DNA from 2 places in the Streptomyces sp. NPDC000151 genome. Region 2 is predicted to be linked to the other one. Evidence: riboswitches for the same ligand, from Rfam matches in the RefSeq annotation. Region 2 holds a riboswitch; the other holds the start of a gene.

Region 1 (20,243 bases), on a different contig from region 2:
ACCTTCGACGCCATCGGTGAGCTGCTGCGGGAGACAGTGATGCCGCCGAGGACCGCGGCCGCCCTCTACAAGGCCGCGGCGAAGATCCCCGGCGTGATCAAGGACCCCGACGCGGTGGACGCGGCCGGCCGGCACGGGATCGGCGTGGCGCGCGACAACACCCGCACCGGTGAGCGCACCACCTGGATCTTCGACTCGACCACCCTGGAGTACCTGGGCGAACGGAGCTACCTCATCAGGGACACCTCCATGGGCAAGAAGGGCACACTGATCAACAAGTCGGCGGTCCTGGAGCGCGCGGTCGTCGACGCCCTCCGCGAGAAGCCGTCGAGGGAGAAGCGGTCGAACGGCGTATCGACCGACCGACGCTCTGGGTAGAGTCGGGCAATGCCCGAGCTGAAGCGGCTGCATGCTCGTCATGCCCCGGCGGTCCTGGCCTTCGAGTTGGCCAACCGCGCCTACTTCGCTGCCTCGGTCCCCGACCGCGGCGACGACTTCTTCGACCGGTTCGCCGACCGGTACAACGCCCTGCTGGCCGAGCAGGAGGCCGGCATCTGTGCCTTCTACGTGCTCGTCGCCGAGGACGGTGCGGTACTGGGCAGGTTCAACTTGGTCGACATCGAAGAGCGCACTGCCGACCTCGGTTACCGGGTCGCGCAGCACGTCGCCGGCTGCGGCGTGGCGACCGCGACCGTCCAGGAGCTGTGCCGGCTGGCGGCAGCGCGGCACGGGCTGCACACGCTGCGGGCGGCCGCCGCCCACGAGAATGCCGCTTCCCGGAAGGTGCTGATCAAAGCCGGGTTCGTCCCGGTCGGCCCAGCCGGCCCGGCCGACCTCGGCGGTAAGCAAGGCACCTGGTATCGACGCGACCTGGCGCTCCAGCCGCAGTCCGCGGTCCCACTGGCGGACCGGCAGCGGGAAGGCCACGGCCACCGCTGATCACCGCGGGCCCGGCGCCACGCTGTTTCTCGTCGCCTTGTCCATACCCTTGTCGATACACGAATGCATCCCATACATTCGCGTATCGAACGGCGTACGGCGGAAGGCGGGACCGGTCATGACATCGGCGGAGGCGGCAGCCCGGCCGCGACGTGTCACCCGGCGGCGGGCGCAGACCCGGCAGCGGCTGCTCGACGCCGCGCTGGAGGTCTTCGCCGAAGAGGGCTTCGGCCGGTCCACCGTGGACCAGGTGTGTGAGCGGGCCGGGTACACCCGGGGCGCCTTCTACTCGAACTTCACCTCGCTCGACGAGCTGTTCCTCGCCATGTGGGAGCAGCGGTCGGCGACGATGGTGGCCGATCTGCGGGACGCCCTGGACCGGCTCGGCACCCTGGAGTCGGTGTCGGCGGACGAGGCGCTGCGGGCCGTGCTGGACGCCGTACCGATCGATGACGCGTGGTATCGCGTGACGGCGGAGTTCACCGCGCACGCGCTGCGCAATCCTTCTCTGCGCCGGGTGATGGCCGCGCGCGAGCAGGCCATCCACGACACCCTGCTGCCGATCGTCGAGGCCGCGCTGGCCCGCGGCGGGCGGGTGGTCACCGACCGTACGGGGCTCGGGCACGCGCTGGTCGCCGTGCACGACGGCACCACCGTGCAGTGCTTGATGGAGCCGGACGACGCGGCCGTACGGCGGCGCCGCGAGGAGCTGTACCGGCATGTGGTCAACGCCTACAGCACCCCGGAACACCAGCAGGGGCAGTAACAGCCGGAGCGGGAGCGTCCAGAGCGAAGGGGCTCGGAATGAGTGAGCGCGAACAGGCCGATGTGATCGTCGTGGGGGCCGGACTGGCCGGGCTCGTCGCGACGTACGAGCTGGTCAGGGCCGGGCGCAAGGTGCTCGTCGTGGATCAGGAGAGCGCGGCGAACCTGGGCGGCCAGGCGTTCTGGTCGCTCGGCGGGCTGTTCCTCGTGAACAGCCCCGAGCAGCGCCGGATGGGCATCAAGGACTCCTACGAGCTGGCGCTGAAGGACTGGTTGGGCTCGGCCGGTTTTGACCGGGAGCGGGAGGACCACTGGCCGCGCCAGTGGGCGCAGGCGTACGTCCAGTTCGCCGCCGGGGAGAAGCGCGCCTACCTGCACGAGCTGGGGCTGCGGCTGATGCCGAACGTCGGCTGGGCCGAGCGGGGTTCCGGACTCGCCTCCGGGCACGGCAATTCGGTGCCGCGCTTCCATCTGACGTGGGGCACGGGGCCGGAGGTCGTACGCGTCTTCCGCGACCCGGTGCTGGCGGCCGAGCACCGCGGGCTGGTGACGTTCAAGCACCGGCACCAGGTGGACGAGCTGATCGTGGAGAACGGTGCGGCGGTCGGCGTCCGGGGCACGGTGCTGGAGCCATCGGACGCGGCGCGGGGTGTGAAGTCCTCGCGTACGGCGGCCGGTTCGTTCGAGCTGCGGGCGCAGGCCGTGGTCGTCACCTCGGGCGGCATCGGCGGCAACCCGGACCTGGTGCGCAAGAACTGGCCGGTGGACCGGCTCGGCCCGGCGCCGGAGCGGATGATCAGCGGGGTGCCCGCGCACGTCGACGGGCGGATGCTGGAGATCACCGAGAGCGCGGGCGGCAGCATCGTCAACCGCGACCGCATGTGGCACTACGTCGAGGGCATCCGGAACTGGGACCCGATCTGGCCGGACCACGCCATCCGGATCATCCCCGGCCCGTCCTCGCTCTGGCTGGACGCCACGGGCCGGCGGCTGCCGCCCCCGTACTTCCCCGGCTTCGACACGCTCGGCACGCTCCGGCACATCCGGGCCGGCGGCCACGATCACAGCTGGTTCATCCTCACGCAGTCGATCATCGAGAAGGAGTTCGCGCTCTCGGGGTCCGAGCAGAACCCGGACTTCACCGGCAAGGACCTCAAGATGACGCTCGGCCGGACGAAGAAGGGTCCGACCGGCCCGGTGGCCGCGTTCATGCAGCACGGCGCGGACTTCGTCGTCCGCGACAACCTGCGCGACCTGGTGAGCGGGATGAACGCGCTGGGCAGCGGCCCCGAGCTGGACTACGACCAGGTGCGGCGGGAGGTCGTGGCCCGCGACAGCGAGGTGGGCTCGGCGTACTCCAAGGACATGCAGCTGATGGCGGTGCGCAACGCGCGTGCCTACTTGGCGGACAAGATCGTGCGGGTGGCCAAGCCGCACCGGCTGCTGGACCCGGCGCACGGCCCGCTGATCGCCGTACGGCTGAACCTGCTCACCCGTAAGACGCTCGGCGGCCTGGAAACCACGCTGGACGCGCAGGTCGTACGCCCTGACGGCACGCCCTTCGAGGGGCTGTACGCGGCGGGCGAGGTGGCCGGCTTCGGCGGCGGCGGGGTGCACGGCTACAACGCGCTGGAGGGCACGTTCCTCGGCGGCTGCATCTTCTCCGGCCGCGCGGCGGGCCGGGCGCTGGCGAAGGACCTGGCGTGACGGGCGACGCGGCACGTGACACACGCGGTGCGGTACGTGACACGGCTCGGCGTACGGCGCTGGTCACCGGTGCCTCCTCCGGCATCGGCCGGGCCGTCTGCCGGGCCCTGCTGGACCGCGGTTACCACGTGATCGCCACCAGCCGCGCGCCCGAGAAGATCTCCGAGGCCGAGCGGCTGCCCGGCGCGGCCTATCTCGCGCTCGACCTCACCGACCCGGCGAGCATCGAGGCGTGCGCGGCGGCGGCGGGACCGGTCGACGTACTGGTCAACAACGCGGGCGAGAGCCAGCTCGCCGCCCTCGAAGAGCTGCCGATGGACGCGCTGGAGCGGCTCTTTCAGCTCAATGTCTTCGGTGCGGTGCGGCTGACCCAACTGCTGCTGCCGGGGATGCGGGAGCGGCGCAGCGGCCGGGTCGTCATGGTCGGCTCCATGCTGGCCAGCTTCCCGCTGGCCTTCCGCTCCTCGTACGTGGCCTCGAAGGCGGCCGTCAAGGCGTTCGCGACCGCCGCCCGCCGCGAACTCTCCCCGTACGGCGTCTGGTTGACCACCGTCGAGCCGGGCTCCATCAACACCGGCATCAGCGAGCGCCGCACCCGCTACCTCGCCGACGGCTCCCCGTACACCGACGCCTTCCGTACGGTCTCGACCCATCTCGACCGCAACGAGGCGACGGGCATCAGCGCCGCGACCGTGGCGGCGACGGTCCTCAAGGCCGTCGAGGCGCCCAGCCCCAAGCCCCTGTACGCGGTGGGCAGCCGCGCCCCGCTCGTCTTCACCCTCCGCCGCCTGATCTCCCGCCGCCTCGCCGAGTCCCTGGTGTCCCGGACGCACGGCCTGAAGTAGGGCAGACCGACGAGTGGGGTGACGACTCAGGGCCCTGGTGGGCGGAGCTCGGGACGCTGGCGGCTGCCGCACTGATCATCTTGGGGGTGCTTGCGGCAGCGGGGGGTGTTTCTCACGTACTGCGCGGAGCGCGGTGCAGGAGGAGACACGTCGCGCTGAGCGCGGCCATCGCGGCGAAGGCGAGGGCGACCGGGGTCCAGGAGTTGCCTGTTGACGCGAAGAGCCACGTCGCCGCGGACGGGGCCGCGCTGCCGAGCAGGCCCGCGAGCTGGAAGCTCATCGAGAGGCCGGTGTAGCGGACGCGGGGCGCGAACCAGCCCGACAGCAGCGTGCCGATCGACGCGTACGCGATCGTGCTGGCGAGCATCGGCAGGCACATCGCCGCCCACAGGCCGCCCAGCGTACGGGTGTCGGCGAGCCAGAACATTGGGAAGGCGACGACGAGGTGCAGCAGGATGCCCGCCAGGGTCAGCCTGCGCATTCCGAAGCGGTCGGCGGCGAGCGCGGCCAGCGGCGTGCAGACGATGACGACGACGGAGGCCGCCGTGCCGGCGCCCGCGGCCTCGGACTCGGAGAAGCCGAGCTGCCCGACCGCGTACGTCGACATGAACGTGACGATCACGTAGTAGCCGCCGACCGTGATCAGGAAGGCGCCGGTGGCCAGCAGCCAGGTGCGCCAGGCGTCGCGCACCACGCCGACGACCGGCGCCGCCTGCTTCGCCTCGCTCTCCCCCGCCGCGCGCGCCGCTTCGAATTCGGGTGACTCCTCGATCGAGGAGCGGATGACGAGGCCGAGCAGGACGAGGACGGCGGAGAGCAGGAAGGGGACGCGCCAGGCCCAGTCCACCAGGGCGTCGTGCCCGAGGAGGGCGACCAGCGAGAAGACGCCGGTGGAGAGGAAGTAGCCGACGCCGTCGCCGACTTGGGGGAAGGAGCCGAAGAAGGCGCGGCGGCGGGGCGGGGCGTGTTCGACGGCGAAGAGCACCGCGCCGCCCCATTCGCCGCCGACGGCGAGCGACTGCGTCATCCGTATCAGGACGAGGAGGAGCGGCGCCGCGACGCCGAGCGTGGCGTAGCCGGGCAGCAGGCCGACGGCGACGGTGGCGAGCCCCATGAGCAGCATCGACCAGATCAGTGCCTTCTTGCGGCCGTACCGGTCGCCGATGTGCCCGAAGATGATCGCGCCGAGCGGGCGGCCGAGCGAGCCGACGAAGAGCGTGGTGAACGAGAGCAGGGTGCCGAGCGCCGGGCCGGCCTCGGGGAAGAAGAGATCGGGGAAGACCAGCGCGGACGCGGTCGCGTAGATACCGAAGTCGTACCATTCCACGCTGGTACCGATCAGCGAGGCGCCGGCGACCTTCCAGGGGTTGGCGCGGCGGGGTGGGGCGTCGCCCGGTGGTGGTGCGGAGTCCTCGGCACCTTCGGCGTTCTCGGCGGATGCGGCTGCAGTCATGCTCCCGTGCTCCTTCCGAATGGGTCCGTGCGGACCCGAATAAGATGCACGGGACGGTATGGTCGCTCCGGAAGGCTGTCAATAGGGTCCGAGAAAAGCCCTTTAATCGACCGGGGGTCGCAGGTGAACGGCACGGACGCGGAACGGGACGGGGCGCGGCGGTCCGCCTCGCGGGACCTCGTCGCCGAGGCGCTGCGCAAACGCATCGCGCTCGGCGGCTTCGAGCCCGGCGACCGGCTGCCCAGCGAGCGGGAGCTGGCCGCGGCGTTCGGTGCGGGCCGCAACACGGTGCGCCAGGCCCTGCGGCTGCTCGCCGAGGAGGGCCTGGTCGTCACCACGCTCGGCCGCAGCGGCGGGACCCGGGTGGCCGAGGCCGCCCCCGTGGGCACCGCCGGCACCGGAGCGCAGGGCGCGGTGGCCGCCGAGATCCGGGCCACGCTGCGCGACTACATGGAGTACCGGCAGGCCATCGAGCCGCTCGCGGCCCGGCTCGCCGCCGAGCGCGGCTCCACCGGCGCCCGCCGGGACCTGGTGAAGCTGCTGGACGCGGAGGTCGGCGAGCTGCCCGACATCGGCGCGTACCACCGCGTGGACAGCCGCTTCCACCTCGCCGTCGCGGCCGCCGGCGGCAACGAGGTGCTGCACGAGGCGGTGGCCAGGGCCCGCTCGGAGATGTTCGCGGGCGGCAATGCGCTGTGGCTGCGCTCGGACTGGCATGTGGTGTACGGCGCCGAGGCGGAGCTGGGCTGCGTCTTCCGTGACGAGCACGAGGCGATCGCGCTGGCCGTGCTCGCCGGGGACGGGGCGGCGGCGGAGCGCCGCATGCGGGAGCATCTGCAGGACTCCTACCGGCAGTTCCTGACTCTGCTCGACCACTTCGAGGGCCAGGGCTGAGGGGCCGGGAGCGGCTTGACCTTGCTCGGGCGGCGCCATACCCTCCGAATTGGATCCGATTGGATCCAATCAGAGAATCCTTACGGCGATGCCGACGCCCGCTCAGGAGGTAGGAGCCCATGCACACCCACGACGAGGACCTCACCCGTCAGGTCATGGACCACCTCCGCCACCGCATCGCCCTGCCCGAGCCGCCGCTCGGCCGCCCCGGCGACCACGCCGAACTCGGCGTCGCCCTCAAGGGGGCGATCGGCGCGGGCCCGCGGCCGGCCGCCGAGGTCCTGCGTACGTACGCCGAGGACATCGAGCCGGCCGTCATATCCTGCGACCACCCCGCCTTCCTCGCCTTCATCCCCGGCGCGCCCACCAAGGCGGCGGCCCTCTTCGACATGGTCGTCTCCGGGGCGTCCCTGCACGGCGTGTCCTGGCTGGAGGCCGCCGGCGCCATCGCCGCCGAGAACCAGGTGCTGCGCCTCTTCGCGGATCTCGCCGGGCTTCCCGAGAGCGCCGGCGGCTGCTTCGTCAGCGGCGGCTCGGCCGGCAACCTCTCCGCACTCGTCGTCGCCCGCGACACCGGCCGGCGCCGGCTCGGGCTCACCGGACACGCGCCCGTACGCGTCGCCGTCAGCGACCAGGTGCACTCCTCCGTCGGCAACACCCTGCGCATCCTCGGCATCGACGCCCTCGTCGTACCGACCGAGGACCACCGGCTCACCGGCGAGGCCGTCCGCATCGCCCTGGCGGCCGCCGAGCACGACGGCGGCGCGCCTGTCGTCGCCGTCGTCGCCACCGCGGGCACCACCAACGCCGGGATACTCGACGACCTCGCGGGCGTCGCCGCGCAGGCGCGCGCCCGCGACCTGTGGTTCCACGTGGACGCGGCGTACGGGGGCGGCGGCCTCTTCGTCCCCGAACTGCGCGCCCGGATGGCCGGTATCGAGCACGCCGACTCGCTCGTCGTCGACCCGCACAAGTGGATGTTCGCGCCCTTCGACTGCGGCGCGCTGCTCTACCGGGACCCGCGCCTGGCCAAGGCCGTCCACACCCAGGACGCCGCGTACCTCGACGCGATCCACGGGGACGGCGCGGGCGCCGACGACCTGGAGTGGAACCCGAGCGACTACGCGTACCACCTCACGCGGCGCCCGCGCGGCCTGCCCCTGTGGTTCTCGCTCGCCGTGCACGGCACGGACGCGTACCGGGACGCGGTCGCCCGCGGCGTCCGGCTCGCCCAGTACACCGCCCGGCTCGCCGAGCGCACCGACGGCCTCGAACTCCTCCGCGAGCCCGAGCTGTCCGTCGTCCTGCTCCGCCGCACCGGCTGGCAGCCGCGCGACTACTACGCCTGGTCCAAGCGGCTGCTCGCCGCCGGCACGGCCTTCGTCACGCCGACCGTGTGGGAGGGCGAGACCGTCGTACGCATCGCCTTCCTGCACCCCGGCCTCACGGAGCAGACCGTCGACCACATCCTCGACTCGCTGACCGCCGACGGCTGATGGGGCGCGGCTCGACGGGCACGCGGGTCAGCGGGGGCGCGGCCGGTAGCCGAGGCTGACCGACAGGTCGTTCGCGCCCTTCAGTGCCAGCTCGGCGAGCTCGGACTCCCGGTCGGCCGTCCAGCGGATCATGGGGGCCGAGACGGAGAGGGCGGCGACGACGCGGCCGGCGCTGTCGCGGACCGGGGCCGCGACGCAGGAGACGTCCGGGTTGGACTCTCGGTGCTCGGTGGCGGTGCCGCGCTCCCGGATGGCGGCGAGTTCGGTACGCAGCGCGTCCGGCGCAGTAATGCTGCCGGGGGTCAGGGCGACCAGTTCGCGGCCCTCGATGCGGGCGGCCAGCTCCGCATCGGGGAGCGCGGCGAGCAGCATCTTGCCGACGGCCGTGCAGTGCGCCGGCAGCCGGCGGCCGGCCGCCGAGACCATGCGGACGGCGTGCGTGGAGTCGACCTTGGCGATGTAGATGACGTCGGTGTCCTCCAGGATCGCGACGTGCACCGTCTCGTCGCAGGTGGCGGCCACCTCGCGGGCCACCCGCTGCCCCTCGGCCGCCAGGTCGAGCTGTTCGGCGTACCGGCTGCCGAGCTGGTACGCGCGGACGCCGAGGCGGTAGCGGCCCGGCTGGTCGGGGACGGGGACCAGGTAGGAGCGGGCCGCCAGGGTGGTGAGCAGTTCGTGCACGGTGGTGCGCGGCAGCTGGAGCTTGCGCACCACGTCGGGGGCCGACTGCGGGCCGTCCGCCTCCAGGAACAGTTCGAGTATGTCCAGTGCCCGGGTCACCGCTGGGACCAGTCGCCCCATGCCGTTCACCCACCCTCCGCCGCCGTCGCCAGTGTTCGTCATTCCGGTCGATGGTCGGAATGACGAACACAGGGTAGGGGGATGAGGGTTCGGCTGTCGACGGCCGGGACGTACCGGCCGCCGGCCGTCGACCGCCGGTCTCACCGCCCGTCCCGTGCCTACCGCGCTTCCAGCGCCTCCAAGCCCGCCGGGAGCGCCTCGGTGTGCAGCACGCCCATGCGCTGCGTGGCCCGGGTGAGGGCGACATAGAGGTCGCTCACGCCGAACTCGGCCGGTTCCGTCACGAGTACCGTGTCGAACTCCAGGCCCTTGGCCTGCCGCGGGTCCAGAAGGACGACCGGGCTGGTCAGGTCGGGGGTCGGACCGGCGGACGCGGCGGGGAGCGCGGCCAGCAGGGCTTCGTGGTGGTGCCGCTGGGCGATGACCGCGAGGCGGCCCTCGGCGTCGGCCTCCCGGGCGACCGCTTCGGCGACCGCGCGCGGCAGGTCGTCGGTGCGGTGGGACCAGGGCGGTACGCCGGTGGAGCGGACCGAGCGCGGCGGCTCGAACGCCTCGGCCGTCGGAGTCCCGGCGTACGCGGCCCGGATCACCGCCGCCGCGACCGCCATGATCTCGGCGGGGGTGCGGTAGTTGACGCCGAGGCGTACGTGCTCCCAGCGGTCGCCGACGTACGGCGCGAGGATCGACTCCCACGTCCCGCAGCTGCCGGGTTCGGCGGTCTGCGCCGGGTCGCCGACCAGCGTCATCGAGCGGGTCGGGCAGCGGCGCATCAGCAGCCGCCACATCATCGCGGACAGCTCCTGCGCCTCGTCGACGATGATGTGGCCGAAGGCCCAGGTGCGGTCGGCGGCGGCGCGTTCGGCGGCGGTGCGGTGGTCGGCCTCCTCGTGCCGGTCGGCGAGGCGTTCGGCGTCGACCAGGTCGTGCGCGGCCAGCACCTCCGAGTCCTCGTCGTCCTTGTCCTCGAACTCCTGGGTGCGGGAGCCGTACGAGAGGTCCAGCACGCCCTGCGCGTACGCGATGCGCTCCTGGCGCTCGGCCTCGGCGGCGGCCTGGGCCGCGGAGTCGTCCTCGCCGAGCAGTTCGGCGGCCTCGTCCAGCAGCGGGATGTCGGCGGCGGTCCACTCGCCGCCCTCGCGACGGATCGCGGCGGCGTCGGCCTCGGGGAGATGCGCCGGGTCGGCGAGGAAGTCGGCGACCAGTTCCTGCGGGGTGAGGACGGGCCACAGTTCGCCGATCGCGCGGTGCACTTCGCCGCTGGCCGCGATGGCCTTGCCGAGCTGCGCGATGTCGTCGGGGCCGAGGAAGTTGGGGCCACCGTACGGGTCGGCGCCGAGCCGGTCGGCGAGCTGGGCGGTCAGCGAGTCGATGATGCGGAAGGCGAAGTGCGGGCGGGCGAGGTTGTGCGGCAGCTTCGTCTCGCGCGCCTGGTGCCGGGCCTCCAGGACGATGTCCGCGTCCAGCAGCAGGTCGCCGTCCTCGTGCGGGATGACGGTGACGGGATCGGGCAGGGTCTGCCGGTCCCGTACGTACGCGGCCAGGGCATCGGCCATCGCGGCGTCGCCCTTGACCGCGGCGGCCTCGGGCGTGTCCGTGCCGGTGGCGTGGACGCCCGGGAAGAGCTCGCCGGGCGAGGCGAGCAGCACGCCGGTCTCGCCGAGCGCGGGCAGCACCTCTCCGATGTAGCCGAGGAACGCCGGGTTGGGGCCGACGATCAGTACCGCGCGGCGGGCGAGCAGCTCGCGGTGCGCGTACAGCAGGTACGCGGCGCGGTGCAGGGCGACGACGGTCTTGCCGGTGCCGGGGCCGCCCTCGACGACCATGACGCCGCGGTGCGGGGCGCGGATGATGCGGTCCTGCTCGGCCTGGATGGTCTGCACGATGTCGTGCATCCGGCCGGTGCGCGCCGCGTCCAGCGCGGCGAGCAGCACGGTGTCCGCGTCGGTACCTTCGTGGCCGGTGCGCACCGTGTCGGCGAGGTCCATGATCTCGTCGTGCAGGGCGGTGACCCGCCGGCCCTCGGTGGAGATGTGGCGCCTGCGGCGCAGCCCCATCGGGGTGTGGCCGGTGGCGAGGTAGAAGGGGCGGGCGACATCGGCGCGCCAGTCGATGACCAGGGGCGTGCGCTCGGCGTCGTCGCGCCGGATGCCGATGCGCCCGATGTGGTGGTCGGCGCCGTCGCGGAAGGAGAGCCGGCCGAAGCACAGGCCGTTCTCACCGGAGTCGAAGGCGGCGAGCAGCCCGGCCTGTTCGGCCACGGTCACGTCCCGCTCCAGCCGCGCCTGCAGCGTGCCGGTGTCGGCCGCCGCCAGGGCGCCCTCCACCGCGGCACCCGCCCCGGCGCGCAGCTCGCCGAGGCGCTCGTAGAGCATGTCGATGAATTCCTGCTCGCGGCGCGTTTCCGCGTGGGCTGTCTCCTCGTCGGCGGACCGGCCCGGCCGCACGTCCGACTCTTCGCCCGGCACCTGGATTGACAATTCGGCTCCCGCCTGGTTAAGATGACTCCATAAAGCTTCGCCATGCCCAGGTTTCTATCGAGGCATGGAAACTCCCAATATACGCGGAGACCCACCCCGGCCGCCAATGCGACCGGGGTTTTGTTGTGCCCGGGCTTCCGTTACCGCGGTCGGTCACCGCGGACGCGGCGCAGCCGCAGCGGGGCGTACACGGCGACCGAGACCACGAAGGCCACGAAGTACGCCAGGTCGCCGCCGTGCAGCGCCTCCGCGACCGGGCCGACGTACAGGGACGTGTCCATGAACGGCACGGCGACGGCGAAGGCCGCGACGAAGGCGAGGGCCGCCGGCCACCAGGGCTGCGGCCGGTCGAACTCCGCGTGCACGTCGACCGGAGCGCCGCCGCGCGCCCTCCTTCGGGCGAGCCAGTCGATCGCGACGACGCCGATGAAGCCGGGGATCCAGTAGCCGACGAAGAGCAGCACGTTCTGGAAGCGGGCCGTGGTGTCGGCGGCGTGCATCCACAGCACGAGCAGGAAGCCGAGCACGGCGGCAACGGCCGCGGCGAGCGGGCGCGGGATGCGGACCCCGGCCGTCTGGAGCGCCAGCGAACCGCTGTAGTCGTTCATGGCGTTGCTGCACACCGCCGAGGCGGCGATGGCCAGCAGCCCGAAGGCGCCCAGCGCCCCGCCGCCGAGCAGCTTCTGCACGCCCGCCGCCGTCTGGTCGGTGAACAGGCCCGCCGCCCACAGGCCGAGCGTCTGCACCCAGAGGTACGCGGCGGCCATGCCGAGGAGCGTGTACCAGAACATCCGCTGCCGGGACGCGGAGCGCGGCAGGTACCGGCTGAAGTCCGAGGCGTACGGGGCCCAGGAGATCGCCAGGCTCAGCGCGACCGCGGTGGTCAGCAGGAAGGCGCCGGCCCGGTCGGCGCCGTGCGCGGTGGATGCCGACGGCAGCGGGACGCCGTCGAGCAGCTTGACGCTGAGCGCGAGGAAGGCCGCGCCGAGCACGAAGGTCATCACGGTCTGGAGGCGGTGAATGGCCTCGTATCCGAGGACGCCGACGACGCCCTGGAGAAGCAGCACGGTCAGCGCGCCCAGCCAGAAGGGCCAGCCGGCCAGGCGGGCCAGCGCGTCGCCGCCGAAGAGGCCGATCAGCGCGTCCCAGGCGATGGAGGACAGCCACTGCAGGACGCCGGGCAGCACGACGCCGCGGCCGAAGGCGAGCCGGGCCAGCGGCAGCTGCCCCGTGCCGGTGAGGCTGCCCCACGTACCGAGGTAGGCGGAGGGCGCCGCGCCGAGCAGCGTGCCGAGCGCCATCGCGGCGAACGCGGTCCAGAAGTCGAGCCCGAGGCCGATGCCCACGGTGCCGGTGAACACCCCGGTCATGGTCAGGTTGGGCGCGAACCAGACGGTGAACAGGCGGCCGGGGCGGCCGTAGCGGTTGTTCTCGGGCACCGGGCCGATGCCGTGCCGTTCGACGGACAGGTCGCCGGCGCCGGCGGGCATACGCCCGTCGAACACGGGACGCTCGATGGTCATGGGGATTCCAGCGGAGGTCGGGGTTCCGGATCGGGAACGGGGTGCGAGTAGCATGAGGGGCACACGAGACACGGGGTGCCCCCTCTCAAGGGCTGAGATCACACCCGTCGAACCTGATCTGGCTCGCACCAGCGAAGGGATGTCACAGAAGGAATGCCCCTATGACGCGTCCGGCCGCCGCCGACGACCTGCTTGCCACTGCCCGGCAAGCGCTCATCCGCGTACGCCATGAAACACCACTGGTGCAGTGCCTCACCAACCAGGTCGTTGCCAACTTCACCGCGAACGTGCTGCTCGCGCTGGGCGCCGCCCCGGCCATGGTGGACATCCCCGAGGAGGCCGGCCCGTTCGCCGGGGCGGCTTCCGGGCTGCTGGTCAACGTGGGTACGCCGCACGCCGAGCAGCGCGCGGCCATGACCGAGGCGGTGGCGTCCGCGGCCGCCGCGGGAACACCATGGGTGCTGGACCCGGTGGCGATCGGCTCGCTGCCGGTACGGACCGCGCTGGCGCACCGGCTGGCCGCGCAGGGCCCGGCCGTCGTACGCGGCAACGCCTCGGAGATCATCGCGCTGTCCGGTACCGGGGGCGGCGGGCGCGGGGTGGACGCCACCGACGAGGTCGAGTCGGCGGCCGAAGCCGCGGGCACGCTGGCCCGCGCCACGGGCGCCGTGGTCGCGGTCTCCGGACCGGTCGACCTGCTCACCGACGGCGAGCGGACGGTACGGGTCGCCAACGGGGACCCGCTGCTGACCCGGGTGACCGGCGGCGGGTGCGCGCTCGGCGCGGTGCTGGCGGCCTTCGCCCCGCCCGCTTCGACGTCCCCGGCCCCGTCCGGTGACCGGCTCGTCGCCGCGGTCGCCGCCGTGACGGTCTACACCGTGGCCGCCGAGGTCGCGGCCGAGCGCAGCAACGGTCCCGGCACCTTCGCCGCCGCCTTCCTGGACGCGCTGTACGGCCTCGACGAGGACACGCTCACCAAGCGGGCGGCGGTCTCGTGGGCGTGAGCGGGAACGAGGATCTGCCCGCGCCGCCGGACCTCTCCGTGTACCTGGTCACCGACGCGGCGCAGGCCGCCGCGTGCGGCCGGGACGTGGCGGGCACGGTCGCCGAGGCCGTGGCCGGCGGGGTGACCGCGGTCCAGGTACGGGAGAAGGACGGTGCCGCCCGGGACTTCCTCGGCACGGTGCTGCGCATCGCCGCGGTACTGCCGGAGCGGGTCGCACTGTTCGTCAACGACCGGGTGGACGTGTACTTGGCGGCGCGCGCGGCCGGCGCGCGGGTGACCGGGGTGCACGTCGGCCAGTCCGATCTGCCGGTGGCCGCCGTCCGCGCGCTGACCGGGCCGGAAGCGGTGATCGGGCTGAGCGCCGCCACGGAGGACGAGCTGCGGGCCGCGGCCGGGGAACGGGCCCGGGTCGACTACGTCGGCATCGGCGCGCTGCACGCGACCCGCACCAAGGCGGACGCGCCGCCGGAGCTGGGCATCGAGGGCTTCGCCCGGCTGGCGCCGCCCACGCCGCTCCCGGCGGTGGCGATCGGCGGGGTGACAGTGGCGGACATGGCGCCGCTGCGGGCCGCGGGCGCGGCGGGCGGCGCGGTCGTCTCGGGCATCTGCGCGGCCGCCGACCCCCGTACGGCGGCGCGCGCTTACGCGGAGGCGTGGGGCCGGGCCTCCTGAGCCACCGTGCCCCGCCCCCGACGGGCCGTCAGCCGGCGCGCGGTCTCCAGTACGGTCACGATCACCAGCGCCAGGGCGAAGGCCAGCAGCAGTCCGCTGACCGGTTCCTCGGTGAAGGCCGCGCCGCCGACGTACCCGATGGCGGTGCTGGTGACGGCCCACAGCGCGGCGCCGGCCGCGTCCAGCAGGACGAAGCGGCGCAGCGGGAACCGCAGGCTGCCGGTGGACAGCGCGGACGCCACCCGACCGCCCGGCAGGAAGCGGCCCGCCACCACCAGCGTCGTGGCGTGCCGCCCGACCATGGCCCGCGCCCACGCGTACCGTCGCCGGCCCTTCTCGCCGCGCAGCAGCCGGTCGATGGCCCGCGGTCCCGCCCAGCGGCCGATGGCGTGGCCGAGGCAGTCGCCGCCCAGCGCGCCCAGCGCCGCCACCAGGGCCAGCAGCGCGAGCTGTTGGAGGTCGGCGCCGGTCAGCACGGCCACCGTCACCACCGTCGTCTCGCTCGGCATGAACGGCAGCAGCGCGTCCAGGCCGGCCACCAGCAGCACGATCAGCCAGAGCCAGGGCGAGTCCAGCTGCGTCCTGACCAGCTCCGCGAACTGGTCGAACAGCTCAGACATGGACCGGCGGCCGGGTGCCGCAGATCGCCGCGTGCGCCTCGGCGGCCAGCGCCCGCCGGTCCCGTCGCCCGGGGTCCAGCTCCGGGTGGGCGGTGACCCGTACCGTGAGGTCTCTCGCGCCGATCACTCTGTGCAGCGAGGTCGCGAAGTCCTCGTCCCCGAGGAACGCGGCCACCGTACTGGGCCTGCCGTGCTGCAGGTACGTGATCGTCACCGGCCGGACCGGCGCCCCCGCGTCGATCGCGGCCTGGAACGTCGCCCGCCGGAAGCCGCCGCCCGACTCTGTGCACCAGGTCGTGCCCTGCGGGAACACCAGCATCGAACGGCCGCCGCGCAACGTGGCCGCGAGCTGTGCCACGTCCCCCGGCAGCGTGCGCAGCCCGTCCCGGTCGATGAACTGCGCCCCCGCCTTGCGCGCCAGCTCCCCGAAGACCGGCCACTGGCCCACCTCCCGCTTGGCCAGCGGCATCGACGGCTCCACCGCCAGCAGGGCGATGACGTCGAGCCAGGAGATGTGGTCCGCCACGATGAGCGTCCCCGGGCCGCCGGGTCCGCGCGGCACGCTCAGCGACGGCGTACTGCTCTCCAGCCGCAGCCCGAGGGCGCGGAGCACCGCGCGCGCCCTGACCCGCATCACCCGCGGGTCGGCGAGGCGCGGCCCGGCCGCCATGCCGCGCCCCAAGGCGCAGGCCAGAGCCGCGTACCGCCCGGCCCGCTCTCCGCCGGAGAGGTGCGGCACGGCGTGTACGGCGCAGCCGGGCGTGCAGGGTGACGTGACGCCCCAGGGGCTCATCGTGACTCTCCGAGGAAATAGCGGTAATAGCGGTCGTTGAGCTGCTCCATGTCCAGTACGACGAAGAAGTCGGCGACGCCGAACTCCGGGTCGTGCGCGGGCGGCCCGCACACCCAGGCGCCCAGCCGCAGATATCCCCGGAACAGCGGGGGCAGCCCGGCGTATCCGGGCTCGGCGTCCGCCGACCGCCCGGCGGGCTGCCAGGGGCGGTGCGGGCGGACGGCCATGCCGGCGGGCGGGGCGTGCTTGTCGGCGCACAGGGACCAGGCGTTCGCCGCCGCCCGGCCCCCGTCGCCCAGCGGCACCGAGGCGCAGCCCGCGAGGTAGCGGTGGCCGAAGAGCAGGACGTACCGGGCGAGCGCGGCCCACATCAGGTTGATCACCGCGCCGGAGCGGTGGTCGGGGTGGACGCAGGAGCGGCCCGCCTCGATCGTCCGGGACCGGATGCCGGCCAGTGCGCTCAGGTCGAACTCGCCCTCCGAGTACGAGCGTTCGCTGCGTCCCGGCGGCAGCAGCCGGTAGGTGCCGACCACTTCGCCGGTCACCGTCTCGGTGACGATCAGGTGGTCGGCGAGGCCGTCGAAGCTGTCCGTGTCGTGGCCCGCCAGCGACGGGTCGAGGGTGGCGCCCAGCTCCTCGCCGAACACCTTGTGGCGGAGCCGCTGGGCGGCGCGTATCTGCTCGGTGGAGTCCGCGAGGGAGGTGACGTAGGAGCGGGTTTCCTGCACGGTCGACGGCGTCGCGGTCGATGACGTCACGGTCGAAGGCGTCGCGGTCGATGGCGTCGTGGTCATGGGTGTGGGGTCTCCGTTCGCTGGGTGTCCACGGCGTGGGAACGGGTACTCGAAGTCCCCGCACCGTTCCCGACCGACGGTAGGAGCCGGGTGAGCCGCGCCGCAGTGCCCGAAGGTCCGAGGCGGCCCCTGACCTTCGTCAGGGGTCCCGTTCCGTCGGCCGGAGGAGCCCGGCACCGGTACGTACCAGGGTTATCCCTACTCCCCCAGGAAGAAGCGCCGGTAGCGGTCGTCGATCCGCTCCATGTCCAGCAGCACAAAGAAGTCCGCGACGTCGGACTCCGGGTCGTGGGCCGGTGCCCCGCACATCCAGGCGCCGACCCGGAGGTAGCCGCGGAGCAGCGGCGGCAGCAGCGCGTAACTCGGCTCGTTCTCGATCACGCCCGGCGGTGTCCACGCGCGGTGCGGGTGGACCCGCAGATCGGCCGGGGAGGCATGCTTCGCCGTCCCCAACAGCCAGGCGTGGCAGGCCGCCTGGCCGCCGTCGGCCAGCGGTACGGAGGCGCAGCCCGCGAGGTAGCGGTGGCCGGAGAGCAGGACGTACCGGGCGAGCGCCGCCCACATCAGGTTGATCACCGCGCCGGTCCGGTGGTCCGGGTGCACGCACGAGCGCCCGGCCTCCACCATCCGCCCGCGCAGCTCGTGCAGCGCCCGCAGGTCGAACTCGCCCTCCGAGTACGAGCGTTCGCTGCGCCCCGGGGGCAGCAGGCGGTAGGTGCCGACCACCTCGCCGCTGGCGGTGTCCGTCACGATCAGGTGGTCCGCCGACGCGTCGAAGCCGTCGACGTCGTGGCCGGCCAGCGGGGTGCGCAGCCGGGCCCCCAGCTCCCCGCCGAAGACCCGGTGGCGCAGCCGCTGCGCGGCCCGTATCTCCTCCGTCGTGTCCGCGATGGAGGTGACGTAGGAACCGGTGGCCGCGGCAGCGGTGGATACCGAGAGCATGAGAAATGTTCTCCCTTCCTGGGGACGGCCGGCGCCGGCACGCACGCCCGGCGGACGAGCACCGCCGGAACGGCGGGTGCGCCGCTCGACCATGAAAGCTACGAGTGCCCCTCCGGACCCGGCATCGGCCGAAAGACACCGTTCGTCCCCGCCATTCGGCAGGCTCCCCTACCGCGCCCCGGCGCCGGGCCCAACAGAGCCTGCCGGTCCCAGTACGAGGCCGAGCGGCCCTGTCCGCCGGGCGCGGAGGGGTGGCAGAATCCCACTCGCTCCCGCGTCGCGGCACGGCGGGCCGCGACGGCTTGTCCCACAGGTCTTGATGCCGAGGGAGACCGCGATGACGTGGACCGCCCCTACCCTGCACCCGTTGTGGAGCTCTGTCCTCCGCCGGCTCCGGCCGGCCTACTTATCGGTGCCCTCCCGGGTGGCCCGACCGGCCGGTACCGCCGTGGCGGCCGGCCGCGCGGACGCCGGGATCGGCCCGTCCCCGGTCGCGGTACGCCGGTACGCCGACCGCACCGTCATCGAGGTGCACCGGCCGATCCGTCCGGCCGCCGAACCGCACCTGGGACGGCTCCTCAACGCCGTCATCCGCCCGGGCAGCGGCGCGGTCGTCGTCGACCTGCACCGGGTGGGCCGGGCGGACGGTGCCGCCGCCCTCGTCCGGCTGGCCCAGGTCCTCTGCGCCCACCACGAGGTGGACTGCTCGGTCGAGTACGACGCCTCGGACACCGTGGCCCCGTCCCCGAGCAGACGCCTGCCCGACGCGCGGGCAGCGCCGCGCCGAAGCGGCCTCCGTATGCCGGGATCGCTATCTGATAACGGACTTCCGTTCGAACGTCCCTTTCATCGCGTCCGCCCCGTACCGTGCTTCTCAATGCCCCTTTGATCTTGTTCAAGGGGCTTCGGGGAGGGGGACGCGGAATGCGCAGCGGGGTGAAGGCCACCATTGTCGGCGGGGTGTGCGTCGTGGTGGGCGGGGTCGTGCTGTACGGCGGCTACAACCTGGTGAACGGGATCACCGGGTACGGCGGCACGGGCGGCACCACGCAGGCGGTACCGACCGGCCCGCCCAGCGCCGAGGAGACCTCGGAGACGGCGAAGGACTTCCTCGCCGCCTGGGCGAAGGGTGACAGCGCGGCCGCCGCCGCGCTCACCGACAACCGGGAGGTCGCCCGGACCGAACTGGCCGGATTCCACCACCAGGCGCACCTCACTCACCTGGTGATCACGCCGGGTGAGCGGTCCGGCACGACCGTTCCGTACAAGGTCACGGCGAAGGTGTCGTACAAGGGGCGGACCGCACCCCTGTCGTACGCCTCCCAGCTGCGGGTCGTCCGCGGCCGGACCACGCACAAGCCGCTGGTGGACTGGCGGCCCGCGGTGCTGCACCCGCGGCTCGAGGAGGGCGAGAACCTGATCACGGACGCGGGCGCGGCGCCGGAGATCAAGGCCGTCGACCACCGCGGCCGGCCACTGACCAAGGAGCGCTACCCCTCGCTCGGGCCCGTCCTGGACGGCCTGCGGGAGAAGTACGGCAGTGAGGCCGGCGGCACGCGGAGCATCGGGCTGCGGATCGAGGACGAGGAGGGCGAGACCACCCGCACCCTGGTCACCCTCCGGAAGGGCCGGGCCGGGACGCTGCACACGACGCTGGACGCGGACGTGCAGGCGGCGGCGGAGCTGGCGGTGAAGGAGTACGACGAGTCGTCGGTCGTGGCCGTCCGGCCGAGCACGGGCGAGATCCGCGCGGTGGCCAACAACCGTACGGACGGCTACGACGCGGCGATGCTGGGCAGAGTGGCGCCGGGCTCCACGATGAAGATCGTCACGGCCGCGATGATCCTGCAGAACGGCGTGGGCGACGCGGCGGGCCGGGCCGCCTGCCCGCCGACCGTGTCCTGGGAGGGCTACACCTTCCACAACCTCGACGACTTGTCGATACCGGACGGCACGCTCACCGACGCGTTCGCCCGGTCCTGCAACACCGCGTTCATCAAGGCCGTCAAGCCGCTCAACGACAAGGGCGTCGCGGGCACCGCGCTGGGCACAACGGCCCGGGACTCCTTCGGGCTCGGCGGCGACGACTGGCAGACCGGCATACCGTCCTTCGACGGCAGCATCCCGGAGTCGTCCGGGGTGGAGACCGCCGCCTCGTACATCGGCCAGGGCAAGGTCCAGATGAGCCCGCTGGCCATGGCGTCCGTCACCGCGACCGTGGTCAACGGCGGCTTCCGGCAGCCCGTTCTCGTACCGCAGGGGCTCGACGGCCGGCCCCTGGCCACCGCGCACCCACTGGCCCCCTCCGTCGCCCGGCAGCTGCGGCAGATGATGCACGCGGCGACCGTCGGCCGGGGCACGGCGGTCGCCGCGATGGCGGGCGTCGGCGGGGACAAGGGCGCGAAGACCGGCTCCGCCGAGAAGGACGGGCAGGCCCGGTCCAACAGCTGGTTCACCGGCTACAGCGACGACCTCGCGGCCGCCGCCCTGGTCCAGTCCGGCGGCCACGGCGGCGA
Region 2 (7,936 bases):
CGACCACGTTCGGGTGCGACAGCCGGGCCACCGACTTCGCCTCCCGGATGAAGCGCTCGACGAAGGTGGCGTCCGCTGCCAGTGAGGGGTGCATCACCTTCAGGGCGAGCACACGGTCCAGCCGGGTGTCGACGGCGCGGTAGACCGTCGCCATCCCGCCGGCGGCGATGCGCGCCTGGACGCGGTAGCGGCCGTCGAGCAGCTGTCCGACCAGGGGGTCCTGAAGGGTGGTATCCACGGCAGACGAGTCTACGAGCAGCTGTCCACCGCCCTCATGCCCTCTGCACCGTACGGGCCGGACTGCAGCCGAACGGTGACCGACGGGGCGGTACAAGGCGCCGGTGGCGGACCTTCCGGCGCCCCTGGCGGAGATGCCTCAGAAGGCGGGCCGCTCCGGGTCCAGCTCGGCCATTCCGGCCGCGGGCGAGGACGCCTCGGCGAAGTGGCGGCGCGGGATGCGGCCCGCCCGGTACGCCAGCCGGCCCGCCTCGACCGCGTGCCGCATGGCGTGCGCCATCAGCACCGGCTCCTGCGCCCTGGTGACGGCCGAGGCCAGCATCACGGCGGCACAGCCCAGCTCCATGGCCAGCGCGGCGTCCGAGGCCGTGCCCGCCCCGGCGTCCAGGACGACCGGCACCCCGGCCCGCTCGGTGATCAGCTGGAAGTTGTGCGGGTTGCGGATGCCGAGTCCGGAGCCGATGGGGGAGCCCAGCGGCATGATCGCCGCACAGCCCACGTCCTCCAGCTTCCGCGCGAGCACCGGGTCGTCGTTGGTGTACGGCAGGACCGTGAACCCGTCGTCGACCAGCGTCTCGGCCGCGTCCAGCAGCTCCACCGGGTCCGGCAGCAGGGTCCGCTCGTCGGCGACGACCTCCAGCTTCACCCAGTCCGTGCCGAGCGCCTCACGGGCCAGCCGGGCCGTGAGCACGGCCTCACCGGCCGTGTAGCAGCCCGCGGTGTTCGGCAGCGTACGGATGCCGTGCCTGTTCAGTACGGAGAGCACCGAGCCCTGCACGGTCGGGTCCAGCCGCCGCATCGCCACGGTGGTCAGCTCCGTACCGGAGGCCAGCAGCGCGCGCTCCATGATGTCCAGGCTCGGCGCGCCGCCGGTCCCCATGATCAGCCGGGACCGGAAGGCCGTACCGGCGATGACCAGCGGATCGGCTTCGGGTGCCGCGCCGGGCGCCGCCTCCGGGGCGGCGGTCTCCTCGATGGTGTACGTATCGGCCATCTGTACGGATCAGCCTCCCTGGACTGCGGTGAGAACTTCGACGCGGTCCCCGTTGCCGAGCGGGGTCGCCGCCCACTGGCTGCGCGGAACGACCTCTTCGTTGACGGCGGCGGCGACCCCGCTGGAAGCGGTGGTCAGCGTGGCCACCAGCCGGTCGAGCGGCAGGCCGCCGGGGATCTCGCGCGGCTCGCCGTTCACGGAGACGGTCACCGGGGCGGCTGCCGGGACGGCTGTCGGAGTGGCTGTCGGGGCGGCGGGGACGGCCCCGGACGCGGGGCCGGGTGCCTTCGAGGCGGTCATGCGGTCTGCTCCTGGAGTGCGGCGCGCTGCGGCGCCGGGGCGGGGGGAGGGGTGGCCGCGGGCCCGAAGCGCAGCGGCGTGAAGGGCCGCGCCTCCTCGGGCAGCGCGCCGGTGGTCAGCGCGTGGGCCATGACGTCGCCGGTGACCGGGGTGAGCAGCACACCGTTGCGGAAGTGGCCGGTGGCCATCAAGAGGCCGGGCAGTGCGCTGGGCCCGAGAAGCGGTGCGTTGTCCGGCGTCCCCGGGCGCAGCCCGGCGATCGTCTCGGTCAGCGGCAGCTCGGTGATGCCCGGCACCAGCTCGTGCGCGTCGCGCAGCAGCTCGTAGACGCCGCCCGCGGTCACCGTGGTGTCCCAGCCCAGCTCCTCACTGGTGGCGCCGACGACCATGTCCCCGTTCTCGCGCGGCACCAGGTAGAGCGGGCCGCCGCGCACCACGGCACGCACGGTGCGGGACAGGAAGGGGCCGTACGCGGCAGGGATCCGCAGCCGCAGCACCTGGCCCTTGACCGGCCGGACCGGCGGCCGTACGTGCTCGGGCACCCCGGCCAGCCGCCCGCTGAAGCTGCCCGCCGCCAGCACGACCTGCCCGGCCGGCAGCGCCGTGCCGTCCGCCAGCTCGACGCCGGTGGCCCGGTCCCCGGTGACCGTCAGCCGCCCGGCCCGCTCCCGTACGAACGCCACCCCGGCCCGCTCACAGGCCGTCAGCAGGGCCGTGGCGAGCCGCCTCGGGTCGATCTGGTGGTCACCGTCCACCCGGAGCCCGCCGCGCACGCCCGGCGCGAGCATCGGTTCGAGCTTCCGGCACTCGCGGCCGGTCAGCCACTCCGAGTCCAGCCCGCAGCGGCGCTGCAGCGCGTGCAGCTCCCGCAGATGGGCGCGGTCGTCGGCGTCCAGGGCCACGGCGAGCGTGCCGCACCGCCGGTGTCCCAGGTCCTGGCCGCTCGCCTCGGCCAGCTCGGCGGCGAACGCCGGATAGCGCGCCGCGGAGTCGAGATTCAGCCCCAGGAGCGTTTCCTCGCCGTAGTGCAGCTCGGTGACGGCGGCCAGCATGCCGGCCGCGACCCGCGCGGCGCCGCCGCCCGGCTCCGGGTCCACGACTGTGGTGCGCAGGCCCCGCTGGGCCGCCCGCCAGGCCGTCACAAGTCCCATCAGGCCGCCCCCGACGATCACCACGTCGGGCCGCCCGGCAGCTGTCTCCGCCGGTATACGTGCAGGTGGATGCATGAGCTTCCAGCCCCTCCCTTCGCCGGCATGACCCGGATCAGGTTCGTACGGTCGGAGGCCGCCGCAGCCTCCCTCTCAGCCCGGTGCGTCCGGGCTCCCGCGAGTACAAGTGCCGTCAGAGTAGTACGCGTGGCCGACGCACGGTAAGGGTGCTCTGCGGGGCCGGAGGGTGACCCTGTGTCAGAGATCTCGTCGCGCGGTGCTGAGTCCGGCCAGGGGGCGCGTCCTAGAGTGATCGAGTGAGCCAGCAGAGCGAGTACTCGCGGACCCCCGACCGCTCCCGCCGCGTCGTCATCGCCGGCGCGGGGATGGCGGGCGTGCAGACCGCCGTTGCCCTGCGCGAACAGGGCTGGCGCGGCACGATCACCCTGCTCGGCGCCGAACCGCACCCGCCCTACGACCGGCCGCCGCTCTCCAAGGCAGTGCTGCTCGGCAAGGCGGACGGCTCGGCCTTCGACGTCGACTTCGCCTCCCTCGGGATCGAGCTGGTGCTCGGCAGGAGTGTCACCGGACTCGCCGCCGACGCCCACGAAGTGCTGACCGACGCGGGGCCGGTGCCCTATGACCGGCTGGTCATCGCCACAGGCGCGGAGGCGATGGCCCTCCCGGGCAGCGAGGGCGTACCGGGTGTGCACGTGCTGCGCACCCTGGACGACGCCCAGCGGCTGCGCCCGGTACTGGCCGCGCAGCGGCGCATCGTGGTGGTCGGCGCGGGCTGGATCGGCGCGGAGTTCGCCACCGCGGCCCGCGAGACCGGCTGCGAGGTCACCGTCGTGGAGGCCGCCGACCGCCCGCTGGCCGGCGCGCTGCCCGAAGAGGTCGCCGCCCACATGGCCCGCTGGTACGCGGACGCGGGCGCCACGCTGCGTACGGGTACCCGCGTCGCCGCCGTGCAGGAGGGCGCCGTCCTGCTCGCCGACGGCACGTCGCTGCCCGCGGACGCCGTGGTGATCGGCATCGGCTCGCGCTGCGCCACGGACTGGCTGGCCGGCTCCGGTGTCGAGCTGGGTGAGGACCGCTCCGTGCGGGCCGACGAGCGGCTGCGCACCTCGGTGCCCGATGTGTACGCGGTCGGCGACTGCGCCTCCTTCCCGTCCGCGCGCTACGGCCGCCGGCTCCTGGTGCACCACTGGGACAACGCCCTTCAGGGGCCGCGCACGGTCGCCTCGAACATCGCCCGGTGCGAGGTGGAGGGCACGGTGTACGACCCGGTGCCCTATTTCTGGTCGGAGCAGTTCGGTCGGTTCGTGCAGTGCGCCGGGTACCACCAGGTCGCCGACGAGCTGATCTGGCGCGGCGACCCGGCGAGCGCGGCCTGGACGGCGCTGTGGCTGCGGGACGGCGCGCTGGTGGCGCTGCTGGCCGTGGGGCGGCCGCGCGACCTGGCGCAGGGGCGCAAGCTCATCGAGCGGGGCGCGCTGGTGGACCGGGCGGCCGCGGCGGACGCCTCGGTACCGCTGAAATCGGCTGCGGCGCAGGTGCATTAGCGGCGGCGCGGCCGCCGGCTGTGGCCGGTGGTGTGCACCGATGGCGATGCCCGGCTACCGACTGTCAGTGGGGGATGGCACGCTTGGGGGTGTGACCGAGATTGACGCAAAGATCGATGGACTGGTTTCCGCCTGGCTCACCCTCCCCGACATCGCCGAGGAATTCGGTGTCGAGGTGACACGAGTCCGGCAGCTGGTCAAAGAGGGCCAGCTGATCGCGGTGCGCCGCGGTGAGAACAGGGCCCTCCATGTGCCGGCCGAGTTCATCAAGGAAGGCAAGGTCGTCAAGGGCCTGGTGGGGACGCTCACGCTCCTCAGGGACGACGGCTTCACCGACGAAGAGATGCTGGAGTGGCTGTTCACCGCGGATGAGACCCTGCCGGGGACGCCCGCGCAGGCGCTGCGCGAGAATCGCGGCACGGAGGTGAAGCGCCGGGCACAGGCGCTCGCCGTCTGACACACCCGCCACCACCGCCGCAACCGAAGGGCGTACGGACCGGCCGGCCCGGTCCGTACGCCCCGTCTGGGGGGAAGACCCGATGAGCACCGCACGACAGGCCCTGTCCGACGCCCGCCTCTACCTGTGCACGGGAGCCCGCAAGGAGCAGGGCGACCTGCCGCGGTTCCTGGACGCGGTGCTCTCCTCGGGCGTGGACATCGTGCAGCTGCGCGACAAGGGCATGGAGGCCGGCGAGGAGCTGGCCCACCTGGAGGTCTTCGCGGACGCCTGCCGGCGGCACGGCAAGCTCCTCGCGGTCAACGACCGGGCGGACGTGGCGCACGCCATCGGCTCCGACGTGCTCCATCTCGGACAGGGCGACCTGCCGGTCCCCGCGGCGCGCGCCATCCTCGGCGAGGACGTCCTGATAGGCCGGTCCACGCACGCCGAGGCGGAGGTGGACGCCGCCCTCGCCGAGCCGGGCGTGGACTATTTCTGCACCGGCCCCTGCTGGCCCACGCCCACCAAGCCCGGGCGGCACGCCCCGGGCCTGGACCTCGTGCGGTACGCCGCGGCACAGCGCCCCGACCGTCCCTGGTTCGCGATCGGCGGGATCGACGCGGGCAATCTGGACGAGGTGCTGGCGGCGGGCGCCCGCCGGGTCGTGGTGGTGCGCGCGCTCACTGAGGCCGCGGACCCGGCCGCGGCGGCGGCCGAGCTGGCGAAGCGGATCCGCGCGTACGAAGCGTGACGCCGGGCGCACGGAGCGCCATGGCGCCCCGGGCCGATGAGCAGCGGTCTGACGTGAAGTGTCCGACTGGTGAACAGGAACCCGGCAAACCGGTCCATAGTGCCGCACGTGGTTGGGGGCCTGCCTGGCCGGTGGTTAACCTGCCGGTATGGCCCTAGGTACAGCTTCCACCAGGACTGACCGCGCACGTACGGTGCGTGAACTGCTCGCCTCCGGCAAGCGGTCCTATTCGTTCGAGTTCGCCGCCCCGAAGACCGAGAAGGGCGAGCGGACCCTGTGGAACGCCATCCGCCGGATCGAGGCCGTCGCCCCGACCTTCGTGTCGGTGACCTACGGCGCCGGCGGCACCTCCCGTGAGGGCACCGTCCGGGCGACCGAGCGGATCGCCACGGACACCACGCTCACCCCGGTCGCGCACCTGACCGCGGTCAACCACTCCATCGCGGACCTGCGCAACATCATCGGCCAGTACGCCGACGCCGGCATCCGCAACATGCTGGCGCTGCGCGGCGACCCGCCCGGCGACCCGCTGGGCGAGTGGGTGCGCCACCCCGAGGGCATCGCGTACGCCGCCGATCTGGTCCGGCTGATCAAGGAGTCCGGCGACTTCTGCGTGGGCGTCGCGGCCTTCCCCGAGATGCACCCGCGCTCCACCGACTGGGACACCGACATCCGGCACTTCGTGGACAAGTGCCGTGCGGGCGCCGACTTCGCGATCACCCAGATGTTCTTCTACGCGGAGGACTATCTGCGCCTTCGTGACCGGGTGGCCGCCGCCGGTTGCGAAACGCCGATCATCCCGGAGATCATGCCGGTCACGAACGTCCGGCAGATCGAGCGGTTCGCGCAGCTCAGCAACGCGGCCTTCCCGCCCGAACTGGCGGAACGGATCCTGGCCGTCAAGGACGATCCCGCGGCGGTACGCTCCATTGGTATCGAGTACGCCACGGAGCTGTGTGCACGCTTGACCGCCGAGGGCATTCCGGGGTTGCACTTCATTACCCTGAACCACTCCACGGCGACGCTGGAAATCTACGAGAATCTGGGTCTGCACCAGCAGACCTGACCACGGTGGCCCACAGCGGCGGAAACAGGGGCGTACATGGGCTGGACGATCCTCTACCTCGCGTTCGGCATCGTGGCGCTCTGGCTGCTGGGCGAGGTGCTGCTGCAGTACAAGGCCCGGCTGCGCTGGCGGCTGCTGGCGTTCTTCGGCTTCCTCGGCGTCGTCATCGGCGTGGTCCTGCCGTCCATCGTGGTCATCGCGGTCGGCGCGATCACCTTCGCGGTGGGCCAGACCTACGTCACGCTGTCCTTCCGGCGCGGCTTCACGATGGGCTGGGCGCTCGAGGCCGGCCGGCCCCGGGTGAGCCGCAGGGGGCGGCGCTCGGGCGGCCGGGCCGCCGCGGAACCGACCCCGGAGGCCGCCGGCCCCGCGGCCGGCCCCTTCCCGGACGACGACGAGTACGGCCCGCAGGAGGCCGGTGACGGCCACGGCCAGGGCGCCGACGGCCGTCAGGACGCCGACGAGTACGGCGCGCAGACCGGGTACGCCGGTCCCGCCGGCTACTCGCCCGACGCCGTCGCGGCCTCGTACACGGACGCCTACGACGCCCGCCCGGACGCCTACGCCGACCCGTACGGCGCGGACGCCACGCAGGTCGCCCCGGTCTACGCCCCGCAGCCGCTGCCCGACGAGACCGGCCAGTACGGCATCTACAGCACCGATGCCCGGGCCGGACAGGACCCGCAGGACCCCTACGGCGGCTACTACGAGCCCGCCGCAGCCCACGACGGCTACGCCGCCGACCCCTACGGCGGTTACGGCGACGGGCACGGCGGCGGCCCGGCCGGATACACCGATCCGTACGCGGGCCAGGACCCGTACGGCGCGCCGTACGACCCCTACGCACAGGCCGGTCCCTACCCGCCCGCCGACCCCTACGGCGGGCAGGACCCCTACGGCCACGGCGGCCAGGTCCCGCAGCAGTACGGCGGGGGCTACGACCAGTACTACGGCGCGGTCCCGGAGACCCCGCCCGGCGGCGTCTGGGTCCCCCAGCAGCGCGGAGGCGGCGACCTCCCGCCCGAACAGCCCCCGCACCAGCCCGAATACCAGCCGGAGCACCAGGGCTACGGCTACCCGCACCAGCAGCAGGGGTACGACGAGCAGCAGTACCGGTACTGAGCGCCGGTACTCGGGACCGGTGCTGAGCGCCGGTCCGAGGCGGCGCGGCTGTCCGGGCGGGGCCGCAGTGGTCCGGGCGGGGCCGGAGCGGTCGCGGGGGCCGCGTCGGCCCGTCCCGCTACTGGGAGCCGCGCCAGTCGTCGCCGTTGACGACGAGGCCCGCTACCAGCGCGCCGGACATGCCCGCATGGGCCAGGCCGCCGCCCGGGTGGGACCAGCCGCCGGCCGTGTAGAGGCCCGGTATCCGCGTGCGGTTGGCCGGGCGCAGGGCCTGGCCGTCCAGCCCGGCCAGCGCGGGGCCGGGCACCGCGCCA

What was found. Region 2 has a riboswitch for thiamine pyrophosphate ahead of thiO (glycine oxidase ThiO). Riboswitches for the same ligand answer to the same signal wherever they lie in the genome.
Region 1: another riboswitch for thiamine pyrophosphate. It lies ahead of thiM (hydroxyethylthiazole kinase); the one in region 2 lies ahead of thiO (glycine oxidase ThiO).

Annotation. Positions count from the first base shown of each region.
Region 1 is NZ_JBEPFC010000029.1:2,925-23,167, reverse strand. It holds gene ABT381_RS11920 (CU044_5270 family protein) at 1-378, shown strand, start outside; gene ABT381_RS11915 (GNAT family N-acetyltransferase) at 388-939, shown strand; gene ABT381_RS11910 (TetR/AcrR family transcriptional regulator) at 1,058-1,705, shown strand; gene ABT381_RS11905 (FAD-binding dehydrogenase) at 1,744-3,411, shown strand; gene ABT381_RS11900 (SDR family oxidoreductase) at 3,408-4,256, shown strand; gene ABT381_RS11895 (MFS transporter) at 4,369-5,709, opposite strand; gene ABT381_RS11890 (FadR/GntR family transcriptional regulator) at 5,833-6,603, shown strand; gene ABT381_RS11885 (pyridoxal phosphate-dependent decarboxylase family protein) at 6,723-8,099, shown strand; gene ABT381_RS11880 (IclR family transcriptional regulator) at 8,127-8,900, opposite strand; gene ABT381_RS11875 (HelD family protein) at 9,059-11,344, opposite strand; gene ABT381_RS11870 (purine-cytosine permease family protein) at 11,518-12,900, opposite strand; TPP riboswitch at 12,962-13,057, shown strand; gene thiM (hydroxyethylthiazole kinase) at 13,062-13,904, shown strand; gene thiE (thiamine phosphate synthase) at 13,901-14,578, shown strand; gene ABT381_RS11855 (DedA family protein) at 14,548-15,198, opposite strand; gene ABT381_RS11850 (lysophospholipid acyltransferase family protein) at 15,191-15,991, opposite strand; gene ABT381_RS11845 (GNAT family N-acetyltransferase) at 15,988-16,785, opposite strand; gene ABT381_RS11840 (GNAT family N-acetyltransferase) at 16,984-17,727, opposite strand; gene ABT381_RS11835 (hypothetical protein) at 18,176-18,616, shown strand; gene ABT381_RS11830 (penicillin-binding transpeptidase domain-containing protein) at 18,652-20,243, shown strand, end outside.
Region 2 is NZ_JBEPFC010000218.1:314-8,249, reverse strand. It holds partial or broken gene ABT381_RS33820 (protein kinase domain-containing protein) at 1-238, opposite strand, end outside; gene ABT381_RS33815 (thiazole synthase) at 377-1,231, opposite strand; gene thiS (sulfur carrier protein ThiS) at 1,241-1,531, opposite strand; gene thiO (glycine oxidase ThiO) at 1,528-2,757, opposite strand; TPP riboswitch at 2,755-2,868, opposite strand; gene ABT381_RS33800 (NAD(P)/FAD-dependent oxidoreductase) at 3,066-4,244, shown strand; gene ABT381_RS33795 (Rv2175c family DNA-binding protein) at 4,336-4,701, shown strand; gene thiE (thiamine phosphate synthase) at 4,784-5,434, shown strand; gene metF (methylenetetrahydrofolate reductase [NAD(P)H]) at 5,583-6,500, shown strand; gene ABT381_RS33780 (hypothetical protein) at 6,537-7,622, shown strand; partial or broken gene ABT381_RS33775 (NAD(P)/FAD-dependent oxidoreductase) at 7,741-7,936, opposite strand, start outside.